DNA from 4 places in the [Clostridium] hylemonae DSM 15053 genome. Region 4 is predicted to be linked to each of the others. Evidence: predicted binding sites of a transcription regulator. Region 4 holds the regulator's gene; each other region holds the start of a gene.
The links. Region 4 encodes Rex, which represses fermentation and respiration genes when NADH is low (regulators of the CRP and FNR family bind a similar motif). Its sites were predicted from a motif close to ATTGTTAANTANTTAACAAT; they were not measured.
Positions count from the first base shown of each region.

Region 1: a site for Rex is predicted at 2,821-2,840, ahead of LAJLEIBI_RS03965 (proline racemase family protein). Genes of this name have one in related genera too.
Region 2: a site for Rex is predicted at 1,728-1,747, ahead of LAJLEIBI_RS04265 (aminoglycoside phosphotransferase family protein). Genes of this name have one in related genera too.
Region 3: a site for Rex is predicted at 1,895-1,914, ahead of rsxC (electron transport complex subunit RsxC). Genes of this name have one in related genera too.

Region 1 covers NZ_CP036524.1:859,950-864,166, forward strand. Annotated here, with positions in the region: gene yedE (YedE family putative selenium transporter) at 1-365, shown strand, start outside; gene LAJLEIBI_RS03950 (sulfurtransferase TusA family protein) at 428-631, shown strand; gene LAJLEIBI_RS03955 (putative Se/S carrier protein) at 634-870, shown strand; partial or broken gene LAJLEIBI_RS03960 (TetR/AcrR family transcriptional regulator) at 960-1,546, opposite strand; gene LAJLEIBI_RS03965 (proline racemase family protein) at 1,665-2,699, opposite strand; tRNA gene LAJLEIBI_RS03970 (tRNA-Sec) at 2,998-3,095, shown strand; gene prdC (proline reductase-associated electron transfer protein PrdC) at 3,244-4,217, shown strand, end outside.
Region 2 covers NZ_CP036524.1:905,825-910,041, reverse strand. Annotated here, with positions in the region: gene LAJLEIBI_RS04270 (coiled-coil domain-containing protein) at 1-750, shown strand, start outside; gene LAJLEIBI_RS04265 (aminoglycoside phosphotransferase family protein) at 848-1,603, opposite strand; gene adhE (bifunctional acetaldehyde-CoA/alcohol dehydrogenase) at 1,875-4,217, opposite strand, start outside.
Region 3 covers NZ_CP036524.1:1,954,238-1,958,454, forward strand. Annotated here, with positions in the region: gene LAJLEIBI_RS09005 (RnfABCDGE type electron transport complex subunit D) at 1-425, opposite strand, end outside; gene rsxC (electron transport complex subunit RsxC) at 474-1,793, opposite strand; gene rpsA (30S ribosomal protein S1) at 1,974-3,104, opposite strand; gene ispH (4-hydroxy-3-methylbut-2-enyl diphosphate reductase) at 3,085-3,942, opposite strand; gene cmk ((d)CMP kinase) at 3,960-4,217, opposite strand, start outside.
Region 4 covers NZ_CP036524.1:1,777,547-1,781,763, reverse strand. Annotated here, with positions in the region: gene alr (alanine racemase) at 1-451, opposite strand, end outside; gene LAJLEIBI_RS08130 (bifunctional ADP-dependent NAD(P)H-hydrate dehydratase/NAD(P)H-hydrate epimerase) at 452-1,951, opposite strand; gene LAJLEIBI_RS08125 (redox-sensing transcriptional repressor Rex) at 2,073-2,723, opposite strand; gene LAJLEIBI_RS08120 (ABC-F family ATP-binding cassette domain-containing protein) at 2,877-4,217, shown strand, end outside.

The DNA of each region.
Region 1 (4,217 bases), 920 kb from region 4:
CGACGGGACGTTTTGTGTTTGGTTTTGATACGCCTGGAATTATCGCTCATTCAGAGCATTTATGGAATATTCTCGGAATGTATGCGGTTGGGTTTGCGGCAGTGCTCGCAGGAGGCTGTCCTCTGCGCCAGCTCATCCTGGCGGGGCAGGGGTCCTCTGATTCCGCTGTCACAGTGATCGGTATGCTTGTCGGCGCAGCGATCTGCCATAACTTTGGCCTTGCCGCAAGCGGCACGGCAGTGAACGCGGAGACAGGAGAGACCGTTGCGGGAGCAGTTCCGTTTTACGGAAAAGTGGCATGTATTATCTGCATTGCCGCATGCTTTGTCATTGCGTTTACAAACAAGCGGGAAGAAGCAAAATAATTGTGTTTTAATATTGAAATACAGGCACATTAGTAGTATTCTGAGAAAGAAGGTCAAATAATATGAAAGAAGTAGATGCAAGAGGTCTTTCCTGCCCGGAGCCGCTCATGCTGACGGCAGACGCACTTAAAGACGCCAAAGAGGCGGTGAAGGTTCTTGTCACGGAACCACATCAGAAGATGAACGTAGAAAAATATGCGAAAGAGCATGGAAAGTCTGCGGTGTCAACGGAAAGAGAAGGATTTTTTGAAGTGGTGATCGAATAGACATGAGAAAAAAAGAATTAAAACTGGTGGTTACATTCCACACAACGGCCGATGCGATGGCAATGGAAAAGGCATGCAAGGAAAACGGTGTCCCTGGACGGATCATTCCGGTCCCAAGGGCGATATCAGCAGGATGCGGCTTATCATGGTGTGCGGATCTTACCGAAAGGGAACAGATCAAAGCGATGATGGCAAAGGCCCGGATCGAAGAAGAAGATATGCACGAGTGCATGGTGTGATCAAGATGGATTCTTTGATAGAACAGGCCCGGCGGTACAGGAAAGTTTCCTGTACCGCCGGGCCTGTGCGTTCATCTGACTTTGTTTATCTATACGCCGTTTACGAATGTGTCGAGCACATGCGGCAGAAGTTTGTCGCTGTATTGGGAAAGTGAGTATTTTCCCTTGAAAAGCGACCAGTCATACAGCAGCGCGCGCTCAAACATGGCGTATATAGCCATGAGTTCTTCGGCAGTGCTTGTATTTTTAAATTCCCCTTTTTCCAGACCTTCTTCCAGAATTTCAGTGATCCATTTGAAATAGAAGCGTTTGCTGTCAGAAAGTGATTTTTTATCCTTTGTGACAAGCTGGGAAGAATACAGAAGCGCAAGCAGCTTGATATCTACACTTGTCTCTATCATATAAAACAGCTCGTGATTTAAAAACAGGAGCTTATCATAAGCGGACAGGTTCGGGTCTATCACTGCAGTCAGTTCTTCGTATTTTTCGTCAAACAGATAGGAAAGGGAATTAAGCAAGGCTTCTTTCCTTTGAAATAGTGGTAGAAGGTACCTTTAGAGGTCTTTGAAGCATATATGATATCCTCTACAGTCGTCTGCTCGTACCCGTTCTTATAGAACAGGTTCCAGGCAGCCTTTACGATGCGGCTTTTCGTGGATTGTCGCTTTCGTGGCATCGTCCCCATTCCCTTCTCTAGTTAACCTATTTTATAACCTTTTATATAAAGAGAAGCGGATTATGAACTAATCCGCTTCTATAACTATCGCACTACCAACTTCGGTTCCGGCAGATGATTAGCCTACCTGGAAACCATATTTCAATGGATCTGTAGGATCGATCAAATATGTAGCAACGCCTGTCAGATAGCAGCTTCCTGTGATCATCGGGATAACTGCATCGTAATCGGCAACCTTTGTCGTCTCTTTGATAACGCCCTTAAATGTAGTACCGATAAAGCTTTCGTAGATGAATTCCTCGCCTACGCCGATCTCTCCCCAGTGATGAAGAGTAGCGAGCTTAGCGCTTGTTCCTGTTCCGCATGGTGAGCGGTCAGCCATAGCATCTCCGAAGATCACGACATTTCTCATCGTTGCTTTGTCCGGGTTTGGCGTCGGTCCGTAGAACTCTACCAAATCAACGGTATCAATGTCAAGAAGAGGATGTTTTACCGGAACCTCTTTATTGATAACATCCAGAAGCTTCATTCCTAATTTTGTGATGTCAGGAACAGTCTTCGGGCTGATCTCCTCAATGCCGATCTTCGTTGTGTCAACCAAAGCAAAGAAGCTTCCGCCGAATGAGATCGTAAATGGAATCTCTTTTCCGTCGATCGTAACGGAGAGGTTTTCTTTATAAACGAAAGCCGGTACGTTTGTCAGTGTAACGTGCTCAACTTTGCCGTCTTTTACAACTGCTTCTGTACGGATGAGTCCTGCAGGTGCTTCGAGAACAACTTCGTTCACACCTTCTTTGGACTCTACAAGTCCTGCTTCAACTGCAACAGTTACAGCACCGATCGTACAGTGGCCGCACATGTTAAGATATCCGCCTGTATCCATGAACATTACACCAAAGTCAGCTTCTTTGTTGACTGGCTCGCACAGGAATGCCCCAAACATGTCGTGATGTCCTCTTGGTTCGAACATCAATGCTGTACGAACATGGTCATAGTTGTTCTCCATCCATTTTTTCTTTTCGATCATTGTGCTGCCTTCCGGCTCCGGAAATCCTCCAATGACTACACGGCAGAACTCGCCGACGGTATGAGCGTCAACTACCTGCAATGCCTGCTCAAACCGATCGAAGTTAACATTTGCTTTTAACTCCATAATTCATTACCTCCTTAATGTTTACTCATAGACAATTACTATAAGTTTTTATAAAAACACGTTGGAGATTCCCTTGTCTCCGCAGTGCCTTTTTCGGAAAAACCTCAAAATCGTATGTTATTACGATATAAAATTAACAATTAGACCGTATTCTAGTATCACGTTCAGTCTGCTACAATTATTATGTACGATAAACCTTGAAAAGTCAATGATTTTTTGGTAATATAAAAAGTAAATAAAAACGGTTGAAATATGCAAAAAATTGTGTTATAGTCAAGACGCATGAGGCAAGAACCATGGGGGTAGATGGGTGACTGGTGTGCCTCCTAGTCTTCAAAACTAGTGTGGGGCGTTAAGAGCGTCCTGGGTGGGTTCGATTCCCACATGCCTCCGCCAAAAAAGATATATATAGTGTTAAAAAAATAGCGATAACAATATATTGTAATTTATAGATAAAATTTATAAATAAAACAAAATGGTATGTCATGGACATGTAATAAGTAAACGGGATGTAAGTTTCGTTTTTTACTTATAAAAAAACAAAATAAAGGAGAAAGATGTCATGGGAAATGTGCAGATTTTATTACGTCAACATGTTGGTGCACCCTGTGAGGCAATCGTAAAGGCTGGGGATGAAGTAAAAAAAGGTACCTTGATTGCAACACCTACAGGTCTTGGCGCTAACATTTTTTCCAGTGTGTACGGTGTAGTGGAAGAAGTGGCGGATGATCGTATTATCATCAAGCCTGATGAAGAGCAGAAAGACGAGTTTGTACCTATTAAAGAAGGAACAAAGCTCGAGATGGTAAAAGAAGCTGGAATCGTTGGTATGGGCGGCGCCGGATTCCCGACAGGAGTCAAGATCGGAACAGACCTTAAAGGCGGATATGTGTTGGTGAATGCAGCAGAATGCGAGCCGGGACTTCGCCACAATATTCAGCAGATCGAGGAGCAGACTGATATTACGATCCGCGGACTGAAATACTGCATGGAAGTCTGTAACGCATCGAAAGGTATCATTGCCATCAAGAAGAAAAATGAGAAGGCAATACAGATATTAAGAGAAGCGATCAAAGAGGAAGACAGTATTACGATCCATCTTCTTCCCGATATCTACCCGATGGGAGAGGAAAGAGCGGTCGTAAGAGAGGCGCTTGGCAAGCTTCTGGATCCTACACAGCTTCCTTCAGCGGCAGACGCAGTCGTGATCAACTGCGAGACACTGCTTCGCATCGCTGAGGCGATCGAACTTAAGAAACCTTGCTACAGCAAGAATATGACGGTTATCGGCAAGCTGAACGGTGGCAATGAGCCACACGTATTTATGGACGTTCCGGTTGGAACAAGCGTAGGCGATATGATCGAGAAGGCCGGCGGAATTGACGGTACATATGGCGAGATCATTATGGGCGGACCATTTACAGGAAAGTCCACTACATTAGAGGCTCCTGTTACAAAGACGACAGGCGGCATCATCGTAACAGTTGAATTTCCGGATTTACACGGCGCTAACGTGGG
Region 2 (4,217 bases), 870 kb from region 4:
TCCTCCGAGAACATGGCAGATTTTTTAAACAAGGCAGAATTTGTATCTAATATCAGTACATATGACAGACAGATGTTGGACGAACTTCAAGCGGTCCGTGTCGACATCGAGAAGAAACAGGAAACTTTAGAAACACAACAAGAGGAATTAGCGGGACTGCAAAGCGACCTGGAATCCAAACAGGAAGCATTAAATGCAAAGATATCTTCTACTTCAGGTGAATTATCCAAATACAGCGCTCAGCTGGAACGGGCAAAAGCCGCGGCTGCCGCACTTAAAACTGCTCAGGATAATTCCGTTGCCGGCTCCACATCAGCGCCGGGCAAAAATACTGACAATGGTAATAAAAACAACAATACTGACGGCAGCAACGGAGGAACTGTCAACAATGGAGGCTCCATTGATGCCAATGTAAGTGATACTGCATTATTCGCTGCAATACTTGAGTGCGAGGCAGGCGGCAGTTACGATGGTATGCTGGCCGTTGCCACAGTTATTATGAACAGAGTGTCCAGTCCGAGTTATCCGAACTCTATCCGCGGAGTCATCTATCAGTCCGGCCAGTTTGCGCCCACCTGGGATGGCAGCCTGAACCGGGTTCTGGCAAGGGGACCGTCGCAGTCAGCCTATTCAGCGGCACAGGCCGCACTTGGCGGAGCAAGACACGCTGCCGTTCTTAATTGTTATTCGTTTAATGCCGCATGGACAGGCGCTTCCGGTGTTAACGTAGGCGGAAACGTGTTCTGGTAGGCCATAAGATCTTTCTTTTAATTGTCACAAAAAGTCCGAAGGAGAAACCGATATTCTCTTCCGGACTTTTTTATTACATATTAATACTTCACGTCTTCTACTGATAGTCCATAACGTCTATCCACTTCATGAGGAAGTCCTTTTCCAGCTCGTTGTCTTTTGTAAGCTGTGCCGCAGCCACTATCGGGAGCCACTGCTGCACATACTGCCTTGCCGTATCCGATTTCCTGCAGAACATTTTCAGATACAGATCTGCCGTCTCCTGATTCTTTAAAGCAAAGAGCAGATACGTCATGGCTGCGTCCGCACTGGCATTGCCCTGTGTCGCATGCGCCCAGTCAACGATCGTCATCTTCCCGTTCTTTCCCACGATCACATTGCTCGGGTTAAAATCACCGTGACATACTTTGTCATGCTTCGGCATACTGTCGAGCCTTGTGAGCAGTTCATACCTGGTCGTCGCATCCAGCTCTTTCAGGCTGTTGATCTGCCGTGCCAGTTTATCATGAAGTTTATTGAGGAGAGGCGCCTTCCTGCTGTGCATTTCCAGCTGAAGATCCACAAAATCCTCCATATATTTCTCCAGATTGCCGGCGTCTACGAGCATCATCTCTTCCAGCGTTTTCCCATCCTTATACTCGATCACAATTGACCATCTTCCGTCGATCTCCGTCACTTCTTTCACTTTCGGTATGTCAAGGCCTGCAGCCTCTACCCGCGCCGTATTCAATGCTTCGTTAAACACATCAGCCTTCGGATGGTTTGGATTGAATACCTTAACAATGTCCTTCTCACATTTATACACTTTCTTATGTGGTCTCTCAACGATCAAAGCAGCTTTCTCCATGTTCATAGTCTTACCTCCTTGTATGTATTTACAGCCGTTCATTTATTTGATATTGTCATTATACACCTGCCTTCTTTGTTTGAAAAGACTTTTTTGATATTTTTTTAACTTATTTTTGGTCATCATAATTATTGTTAATTATTTAACATATAGCAAAGAACATTATTTTATGCAGTTATACCGTAAAATACGATTTGGGACGCGGCATTTTACATTGCCGCGTCCCAAATCCATGGGAAAAACTTATTATGAAAAATTTTGAGAGAAAGCTATTGTTTTATTTACCATAGTAGCACTTCAGGTAAAGTTCTTTGATCTCCTTCATCAGCGGATATCGTGGGTTGGCTCCTGTACACTGGTCATTGAACGCCTGCTCTACCATGTCGTCCAATGTATCCAGGAAATATTTCTCATCTATGCCATAATCTTTGATCGTCTTCTTGATGCCGATCTTTTCTTTTAAATCTTCAAGTTTTGCCACAAAGCTGTTCAGCACTTCCTGGTCATCCTTGCCCTGGCATCCTGCAAACCGCCCTAACTCTGCGTATCTTGCAAGTGCATGGGGATATTCATACTGTGAGAATGTTCCCATCTTCGTCGGCACTTCAGCGGCATTGTATTTCATAACTTCCGTGAGGAGGACTGCATTGGCGACTCCGTGCGGCAGATGGTGGAAAGCTCCTAATTTATGCGCCATGGAATGGTTGAGGCCAAGGAACGCATTGGCAAATGCCATACCTGCCATACAGGACGCGTTAGCCATCATCTCACGTGCCTTCGGGTCGTTTGCGCCGTTTTCGTATGCGGACGGCAGATAGTCAAATACATTTTTGACCGCCTTCATCGCAAGCCCGTCTGTGTAGTCTGTTGCCATAATTGATACATAAGCTTCGATCGCGTGTGTCATAACGTCAATACCTGACGCGCTCGTAAGTCCCTTTGGCTGTGTCATCATATTGTCAACATCGACGATGGCCATATTCGGAAGAAGCTCATAGTCAGCGATAGGCCATTTCACTCCAGTGTCCGCATCTGTAATGATCGCAAACGGAGTCACCTCGGAGCCGGTGCCTGAAGATGTAGGAATCGCTACAAAGTAAGCTTTTTCCCCCATTTTCGGGAACGTATATACTCTCTTTCGGATATCCATGAAATCCATCGCCATATCTTCAAAGTTTACATCTGGATGCTCATACATCACCCACATGATCTTAGCCGCGTCCATGGCGGATCCTCCGCCCAGGGCGATGATCGTATCAGGCTCAAACTGCTTCATCTGGTCGGTGCCCTTCTGCGCGCACTGCAGTGTCGGGTCCGGCGCCACTTCATAGAAGCATGTATGCTGTATACCCATCTCGTCCAGCTTTTCCTCTATTGGCGCTACATAACCGTTTTTATATAAGAAGGAGTCAGTTACGATAAATGCTTTTTTCTTTTTCATAACTGTTCCAAGTTCGTCAAGTGCTACCGGCATACAGCCTTTCTTAAAGTATACCTTCTCAGGTGTTCTGAACCAAAGCATGTTTTCTCTCCTCTCGGCAACTGTCTTGATGTTGATCAAGTGCTTAACCCCTACATTCTCTGATACGGAGTTCCCGCCCCAGGAACCACATCCAAGCGTCAGAGACGGAGCAAGCTTGAAGTTATACAAGTCGCCGATGCCGCCGTGTGAGGACGGTGTGTTGATAAGAATCCGGCAAGTCTTCATTGCCGCCGCATGCTTTGCGATCTTCTCCTGCTCTGCCGGGTGTACATACAGAGACGCCGTATGTCCGTAACCTCCGTCGGCCACGAGCTGCTCTGCCTTGGCAAGTGCATCATCAAATGTTTTTGCCCTGTACATTCCGAGTACCGGTGACAATTTTTCATGGGCAAATTCTTCTGAAATGTCGACAGATTCAACTTCACCGATGAGTATTTTCGTGTCCTCAGGTACTTCCACTCCTGCAAGCCTGGCGATCTCATATGCAGACTTTCCTGGAATCTTGTTGTTCAAAGCACCGTTGATAATAATTGTCTTGCGGACTTTGTCAAGCTCCTCGCCTTTCTTTAAGAAATAACAGCCTCTGTATGCAAATTCTTTCTTTACTTCATCATATACACTGTCCAGTACAGTAACAGACTGCTCGGACGCACATATCATTCCGTTGTCAAATGTCTTGGAGTGAATAATAGAGTTCACTGCCATTCTGATGTCTGCTGTATCATCTATAATTACAGGAGTATTTCCCGCGCCGACGCCGAGCGCCGGTTTTCCGGAAGAATACGCGGCCTTTACCATGCCCGGTCCTCCGGTCGCAAGTATAATATCTGCGTCTTTCATAACCATGTTTGTAAGCTCAAGAGACGGAACATCGATCCAGCCTATGATGCCTTCCGGAGCTCCGGCCTTGACTGCCGCATCCAGTACGATCTTTGCGGCCGCTATTGTAGATGCCTTCGCTGACGGATGGGGGCTGATTATGATCGCGTTTCTCGTCTTCAGACAGATAAGTGTCTTAAATATTGCCGTAGAAGTTGGATTCGTCGTCGGTATAACCGCTGCCACGAGACCGATCGGCTCTGCGATCTTCTTAATTCCGAGCGCCTTATCCTCCTCGATAACACCGCATGTTTTTGT
Region 3 (4,217 bases), 180 kb from region 4:
GTCACTCCGTCATAGATAAAGGTCGTCATCTGTCCTGTAAAAGATATGAGCAGAAAACATCTCGCTCCAAGAGCAGGGTTCATAAAGTTCTGTCCCAGCCCTCCAAAGAGCTGCTTTACCACAAGGATACCGAACACACTGCCGAGCGCGCCCATCCACCACGGAGCGGACGCCGGCATGTTGAGTCCGAGCAGCAGACCAGTTACAACAGCACTGAAGTCATTGATCGTGACTTTTCTGTGCATCAGCTTCTCATAAATGTACTCTGTTAAAACTGCCGAGACCGTTGTGCTTAAAAGCATAATAAACGCGGGCAGTCCGAAGTTCCAAACGCCGAACGCCGACGCAGGCAGCAGCGCGATCGTCACACACAGCATAATATTGGCTGAAGTGACTTTGGAACGTATGTGTGGTGAAGATGACATTTTTATATTGTTCTCCACGTTAGTTCACCTCTTCCTCTCATTTCTAGTTTATTTTTTCTTGCGGTTGGCCATCGCAATTTTTCTCATAGAACCGATGGACTGTTTCAGCGGACGTTTTGCAGGACATACATAGCTGCATGAACCGCATTCCATACACTCCAGCCCTTCCTGTTTTGTAAATGCCTCTTCATCGTGATGTTCCGCATAATCCGCCAGTCTTGAGGGGATCAGCCTGCTCGGACAGGCTTCCACACAGCGGCCGCAGTTGATGCATGCGGTCGGCTCATATTTGGCCACTTCATCTTTCGTAAGGCAGAGAATAGACGAATTCGTCTTCGTGATCGGAACGTCCAGTGTAAACATGGAGAATCCCATCATAGGCCCGCCGGAGATCACCTTCTCAGGCTCTTCTTTGAATCCGCCTGCCGCTTCCACGAGCTCAGCCTGATTCGTTCCGAACAGCACTTTAAAATTACCCGGCTCATTTACGGCATCCCCGCTCACGGTAACGACGCGGTCTATTGACGGTCTGCCTTCTGCCACGGCCTGATAGATATTGATCATTGTCTCCACATTGTCCACCACGCATCCTGCGTCTGCAGGAAGCATTGCAGAATTAATGGCCCTTCCCGTCGTCGCGTAGATGAGCTGACGCTCACCGCCCTGCGGATATTTAGTCTTTAATGCGAGCACTTCCATTCGCGGCTCGTCTTTTGTCAGCTCTCTGAGCTTTTCTATACAATCCGGTTTGTTATCCTCCACACCAAAAATACCCTTTGCGTTGTCAAACAGCTTAAGCACTATTTTCATTCCGCCGACGAGTTTTTCCGGAGTCTCCAGCATACGTCTGTAGTCTGCGGTTATATAAGGCTCACATTCCGCGCAGTTTGCAATAATATAATCGATCTTGTCCGGCTCCTTTGGCGAAAGCTTTACCCTTGTCGGGAATCCGGCGCCGCCCATGCCGACAACTCCTGCTTCACCGATCGCATTTAAAATGTCTTCTTTTGTCATCTCGTCCAGAGGTTTTGCCGGCTTATACTCTGCTTCTTCATATTCACCGTCGTTTTCAACCACGACGCAGTTCACAGTTGCCCCTGTCGGATTCAGGTGCGGCTCTATAGCCTTGACTGTTCCGGACACAGAAGAATAGACCGGTGCGGACACGAATCCTCCGGCTTCTGCAATCTTCTGACCCTTTAATACACGTTCACCCACCTCGACGATCGGACTGGCAGGCGCTCCGATATGCTGGGAAACCGGATATACAAGATCACCTTTCGGTTTTACTTCGACAATCGCCTTATCTTTTGCCAGGCTCTTGCCGTCATCAGGGTGCACACCACCCTTAAACGTTAACAATGCCATCCCATTTTCCTTCCTTCCTGTTTTCTCTTTATATACTATACAAGAAAATACCCGCTTTATCTAGTAAATACAGGCAATTCTTTGTATATTTCCAAGTACATCTTGTCGAAATTTTAACATATAAAAGATAGAGACTATACAGTCTCTATCTCCTAATTTCGACACGGATCATATACCGCATTATTGTTCGGTTGTTGTATCCTCATATGTCTCTGACGCATCATCCGCAACATCTTCTACACTTTCCTGTACCGGTGTGTCCGGCTCCAATGCCTTCATGCTGAGACTGATCTTCTTTTCCGCCTCATTTAAATCAACGATCTTTGCTGTGATCTCCTGTCCTACCGACAGTACATCGGACGGTTTATCCACATGTGCTCTGGAGATCTGTGATACGTGAAGCAGCGCATCCACACCCGGTGCAAGTTCAACAAACGCGCCAAAATCAGTCATCCTTGCCACTCTTCCTGTGATGCTCGTTCCGACTGCATAATCGTCGGACGCGTTGGCCCACGGATTCGTCTCCGGGAACTTAAGGCTCAGCGCTATCTTCGTGTCATTGATATCCTTGATCAATACTTTTACAATATCGCCAACCTGGAATACTTTCTTCGGATTCTCAACACGTCCCCATGACATTTCGGAAATATGGAGAAGTCCGTCAACACCACCCAAGTCAATAAACGCTCCAAAATCTGTTACATTTTTAACAGTTCCTTCTACTGTATCGCCGATCTGAAGCTTTTCAAACAGTTCTTTCTGTTTCTCTGCTCTCGCAGCCACAAGCAGCTGTCTTCTGTCTCCGATCACTCTGTTTCTTCTCGGATTGAACTCGCTGATCACAAACTCGATCTCCTGATCCTGGTATTTGCTCAGATCTTTCTCATAAGTGTCTGACACAAGGCTTGCAGGGATGAAAACTCTAGCCTCTTCGATCACAACACTTAAACCGCCGCCGAGGATCTGGGCCACAGGTGCCTTCAGCACTTCCTTATTCTCATAGGCTTCTTTCAGTCTCTCATTGCCCTTTTCAGCTGCCAGTCTCTTATATGTCAATAACACCTGACCTTCGCCGTCGTTTACTTTTAAGACTTTGGCAGTCATCTCGTCGCCGACAGAAACCATGGTAGTAAGATCAACATTCGGTTCATTCGTATATTCACTTCTTGTAATGATACCATCCGCCTTGTAACCTATATTCAAGATGATTTCATCCGGCTTTACGTCAATGACAGTACCATCTACCACCTCACCGTTTCTGATTGTCTTAAAAGACTCTTCTAACATTTGTTCAAAAGTTAATTCCGACATTATTTTGAACCTCCTCAATTATTTTGTTGGGCGTGGATGCCCCTGCTGTAATACCTACTGTTTCCACGGACCTTAATTGATTCATATCCAAATCGTCAAGTGTCTGTATATAGTACGTATCCTTACATGCATCGCTGCAGATTTCAAATAGCTTCTGGGTATTGGAACTGCGCCTGTCGCCGATGACAAGCATCGCCTCTACTCTGTCTGCAATGTCCCTGGCCTCTTCCTGCCGCTCTTTGGTTGCATTGCAAATCGTATTTAAAACAATTATATCATACCCCTTTTTTACGATAATTTCAACTAAATCTTTGAATTTATTGTAATTAAATGTCGTCTGTGACACTACACATATCCGGCATTCTTTATCTTCTATACAAAACCGCTCTGCTTCTTCTGCATTCTGGACGACTGTGACCTTGTCTCCTGCCCATCCTTTTATGCCCTCCACCTCAGGGTGCGCGCTGTTTCCTATGATGATGATATGAGCGCCCTTCCTGCTTTCTTCCATTACGATATTATGGATTTTTTTCACAAACGGACAGGTCGCATCCACATAACCGATCCCTTTTTTGTCAAGCCTGTCACAGACCGACCTGGGCACTCCGTGGGAACGGATAATGACGGTCCCGTCTTTGAGCCCATCCAGTTCTTCCTCCGTCTCCAGCACTTCAACGCCGTGCAGCTTCATATCTTTTATAACTTCCTCATTGTGAATAATGGGGCCGTAAGTATATATTTTCTCACCTTCATGCAGCCGTATCTGTTCATACACAGTTTCAACCGCCCGCTTAACGCCGAAACAAAATCCGGCTGTCTTCGCAAGTTCAATCTTCATATAGTTCTCCTCATCTCCTATGAGCACAGGCGCACGATCGCATCCACGACTTCTTCGATCGACATGTTGGAACTGTCGATGAGAACCGCATCCTCCGCCTGTTTAAGAGGCGCGGTCTCACGTGTTGTGTCACGCAGGTCTCTCGCCTCGATATCCGCTGCTATCTCCTCGAGCCGGCAGGCGGTCCCCTTCTCTTTCAGCTCTTCATAGCGGCGTCTTGCTCTCGTATCTACGCTTGCCGTCAAAAACACCTTCAGATCCGCATCCGGCAGCAC
Region 4 (4,217 bases):
CTATGATGTCCGCCGCTTCTTCCCCGATCAGGAACCCAAGTCTTGACATTCCAGTATCAAGCTTAATATGAATATATGCCTGCTTTCCTATTTTGACCGCAAGCTCAGACACTTCGCGGGCCATTTCTTCGGTGTACAAAGTCATACGGATGTCGTGTTTTATCATATCCTCCCGCTGATCGGGGAAAATGCATCCGAGAACGAGGATCGGTTTTTCGATCCCTCCATGGCGAAGGACAACAGCCTCGTCAAGTGTGGCAACCGCAAATCCCCACATATAATCCTTCGGCGAGAGCATCTTTGCGATCTGTACCGCACCGTGTCCGTAACCGTCTGTCTTGACAACACCGAGCATCTTTGCGCCGTCCCGGACGTTATTCTTCATCATTTCTATATTATATTCCACTGCATCCAGGTCTATCCTGGCACATACTCTGTTATACGCTTTCATCTATCTGTCCTCCTCTTCCTTCATGGCTCTCCCTGTGTATTCGATCAGGTCAGAGGCCATGACACTGTAACTCCCCTTGTCACGGCTTGCCAGTTCTCCCGCCCTGCCGTGAAGATATGTCCCAAGCACTGCGGCGTCTGTCAGGTCCAGTCCCTGCGCGAGCAGACCGGCAATTATACCGGCGAGCACATCACCTGAACCGGCCTTGGCCATAGATGCATTTCCGGACAGATTCACATAAGGACGGCCTCCCGCAGGCATGGTAACTGTCCGGGCATCCTTAAGCACACACGTGACACTGTACTCTTCTGCAAATTCACGCAGTATCTCTATTCTGCGCGCTCTCAGCTGCGGAATATCTTTGCCTGTCATACGGGACATTTCTTTCATGTGGGGGGTGAATATAAAGTTTTCATGCCTCAGCCGGTCAAGATACTTCTTATGGTCTGCTATCAGATTCAGTCCGTCCGCGTCTATCACACACGGCACCTCCACATTCTCCATAACCGTCCTGAGTATCTTTCGTGATTTGTCACTCGTTCCGATCCCTGAACCGACACTTACGACATCAGCCCAGTTCAGGAGCTTTAACAATTCCACTTCATCGTAAAAGTCATATGTCCTGATGATGGCCTCGGGCAGCTGCGTCTGCAGTATCACGCGGTTATCCTCCGACGTATAGATCTGAACGAGTCCCGCGCCCGCCGTATACGCTGCTCTGGCATTCAGGTAAGCCGCCCCCGACATGCCCCTGCTTCCCGCGATGACCAGCACCCTGCCATAAGTACCTTTGTTGGAATCCGCCCTGCGCACCGGAAGCAGGCTTTTATACTCACCGCATTCATACGTAAATGCCGCGTCTTTTTCCTTTTTTATCTCTGACGTATCTATCCCTATATTGACTGTCACTGTCTTACCAGCATACTCTTTTCCCGGATATAATTCCATGCCAAGCTTCATCTCCTGGAACGTCACTGTCGCGTCCGCCCGAAAGGCAGTCCCCATGACAGCGCCGCTGTCCGCGCACACGCCGGACGGAATGTCGACCGCCAGCTTAAATCCCCCGGAGCGGTTCATGGCGTCAATAAGCTCCCTGCGTTTTCCTTCGATCTCACGGTTTAATCCGACGCCGAACAGTGCATCAATGACCACACTGTAGCTGTCTTCCCTGAATTCCGTAGTGATTGCGGCGCCCGTCTGCCTCAGCCGCTTTATCTGCTCCTTTGTCTCCTTTGTGCAGTGTTCTTCTTCCCCGCAGAGAACAGCCGTGACCCTGTGCCCTTTTTCTGTCAGCATCCTTGCGGCCGCAAAGCCGTCGCCGCCATTGTTTCCGGTCCCGCATACTACGCACACATTTGTCAGGTCCAGGCCGCTTTCTTCCATGTGATCCACACACCCGGCCGCGGCACGCTCCATCAGTTCCAGTGACGGAATCCGAAGCCGGCCGGTCGTATACTCGTCTGCGCGCTTCATCTGGGATGCATTCAGTAAATATTTCATACCTCTCACCTCCTGTTATTTTCCCGGAACCTTTTTCACCCAAAGCTCCCCGGTATATAAAAGAACGTGTAAAGACAAGCCTGTTCTTCACATGCCCATCGTTACACGTTTTTATACTTCCTTATTTTTTGCCGCTGTGCTCATCGTTGTAACGGCTGATATTGTAAGACAGCCTCATGAGGCTTTCAGACAGGTGAACATTCTCGACGATAATGTGGTCAGGCAGATTCAGATCGGTATGCGCAAAATTCCAGATCGCGCGCACACCATTTTCTACAAGCATGTTTGCCACCTCGATCGCCTTTTCCTTCGGAATCGTAAGTACGGCGATCTCTACATTATTATTCTGGACAAAGTCTTTGAGTTCGTCCATCATGCGTATCGGCACGCCTCTGATCGAAACACCGTTCAGCCTCGGGTTCACATCGAAAATGCCCTTTAAGATAAACCCTCTTTTTTCAAAAGCCGCATAATTGGCAAGCGCCTGTCCCAGATTACCTGCTCCGATGATGACAATATTGTGGTCTTCCTCCAGACCGAGAATCTTGCCTATCTCTGTATATAAATACTTTACATTGTAACCGTATCCCTGCTGTCCGAAACCGCCGAAATTGTTAAGGTCCTGACGAATCTGAGATGCAGTAACTTTCATTCTCTTGCTCAAATCGTTGGAGGAGATTCTTTCGACCCCGTTTTCCAGCAGTTCCCCCAAATATCTGTAATATCTTGGCAGCCTGCGTATCACCGCCTGAGAGATTTCTCTTTCTTCCACTAGCACTCACCTTCCTGTTACGTTCTAAAAAATATTATATAGAATTGTCACTTCAAAGTCAAACTTTTAGTTGTATTTTGTCCTATTTTCGATATAATGAATGGTAGCAGCGCCCGCTTTTGAAGCATTGCAGGCGCGGCGTGGGAGGAAGTTATGATACTGGCATGTCACGGAATAAGTAAAGCATTTGGAGAAGATGTCATCGTAAGAGATGCGTCTTTTCATATAGAAGACTATGAGAAAGCCGCCCTCGTAGGGCCAAACGGCGCCGGAAAATCGACCATACTGAAAATGATGGTCGGCGAGCTTCCGGCTGACGCCGGAGAAGTCATACTCACAAAAGGAAAGACGCTCGGCTATCTGGCACAGCACCAGGAAATGACAGGCGGCAATACTATATATGAAGAGGTGAGGACGGCAAAGGCGGATATCATCGAGACCGAACGCCAGATACGCACGATCGAACTGGAATTAAAGCATCTCGAAGGAGATGCTTTAAAAGCGCGCCTTGACACATATAACCGTCTGACCGCTGCCTTTGAGCGGGCCAACGGCTATGCCTATGAAAGTGAGATCACCGGGGTTTTAAAAGGTCTCGGGTTTGACGAATCGGATTTTGCCAAGAGCGTTGACACACTGTCCGGAGGGCAGAAAACCAGGGTCTCTCTCGGCAAGCTTCTTTTGACAAAGCCTGACATTCTTCTTCTGGATGAGCCGACGAACCATCTGGACCTCAACTCCATCGCATGGCTTGAAACCTATCTGTTAAATTATCAGGGCGCCGTACTTATCGTCTCACATGACCGTTATTTTCTGAACAGAGTCGTGACGAAGGTGCTTGAGATCGAACTTGGCACACTCTCCGTCTACATGGGCAATTACAGCCAGTATGCCGAGAAAAAAAAGATGATACGGGACGCGAAGCTGAAAGAATATATGAACCAGCAGCAGGAGATCAAACATCAGGAGGCAGTGATCGAAAAGCTCCGCTCCTTTAACCGGGAGAAATCTGTCAAACGGGCCGAAAGCCGCGAGAAAATGCTATCCAAACTGCAGCCGGTCGAAAAACCAAAGGAGACGAACACAGAGATACATCTGTCGCTGGAGCCGTCCTGCATCAGTGGAAATGATGTGCTGAGCGTGGAGCATCTGGGCAAGTCCTTTCCGTCCCAGCGTCTGTTTTCCGATGTCAGCTTTGAGATAAAAAGAGGCGAACATGTTGCCGTCATCGGTGACAACGGAACGGGCAAGACGACGCTTCTTAAGATACTGAACAACGTAGTGCCTGCCGACAGCGGGACCTTTACGCTCGGAACCAATGTAGAGATAGGATACTATGATCAGGAACACCACGTGCTCCACATGGACAAGACGATCTTTGAAGAGATCTCCGACGACTATCCGCATCTCACAAACACGCAGATCCGCAATATGCTGGCCGCCTTCCTCTTCACAGGCGACGACGTGTTCAAGATGATCGGGGACTTAAGCGGC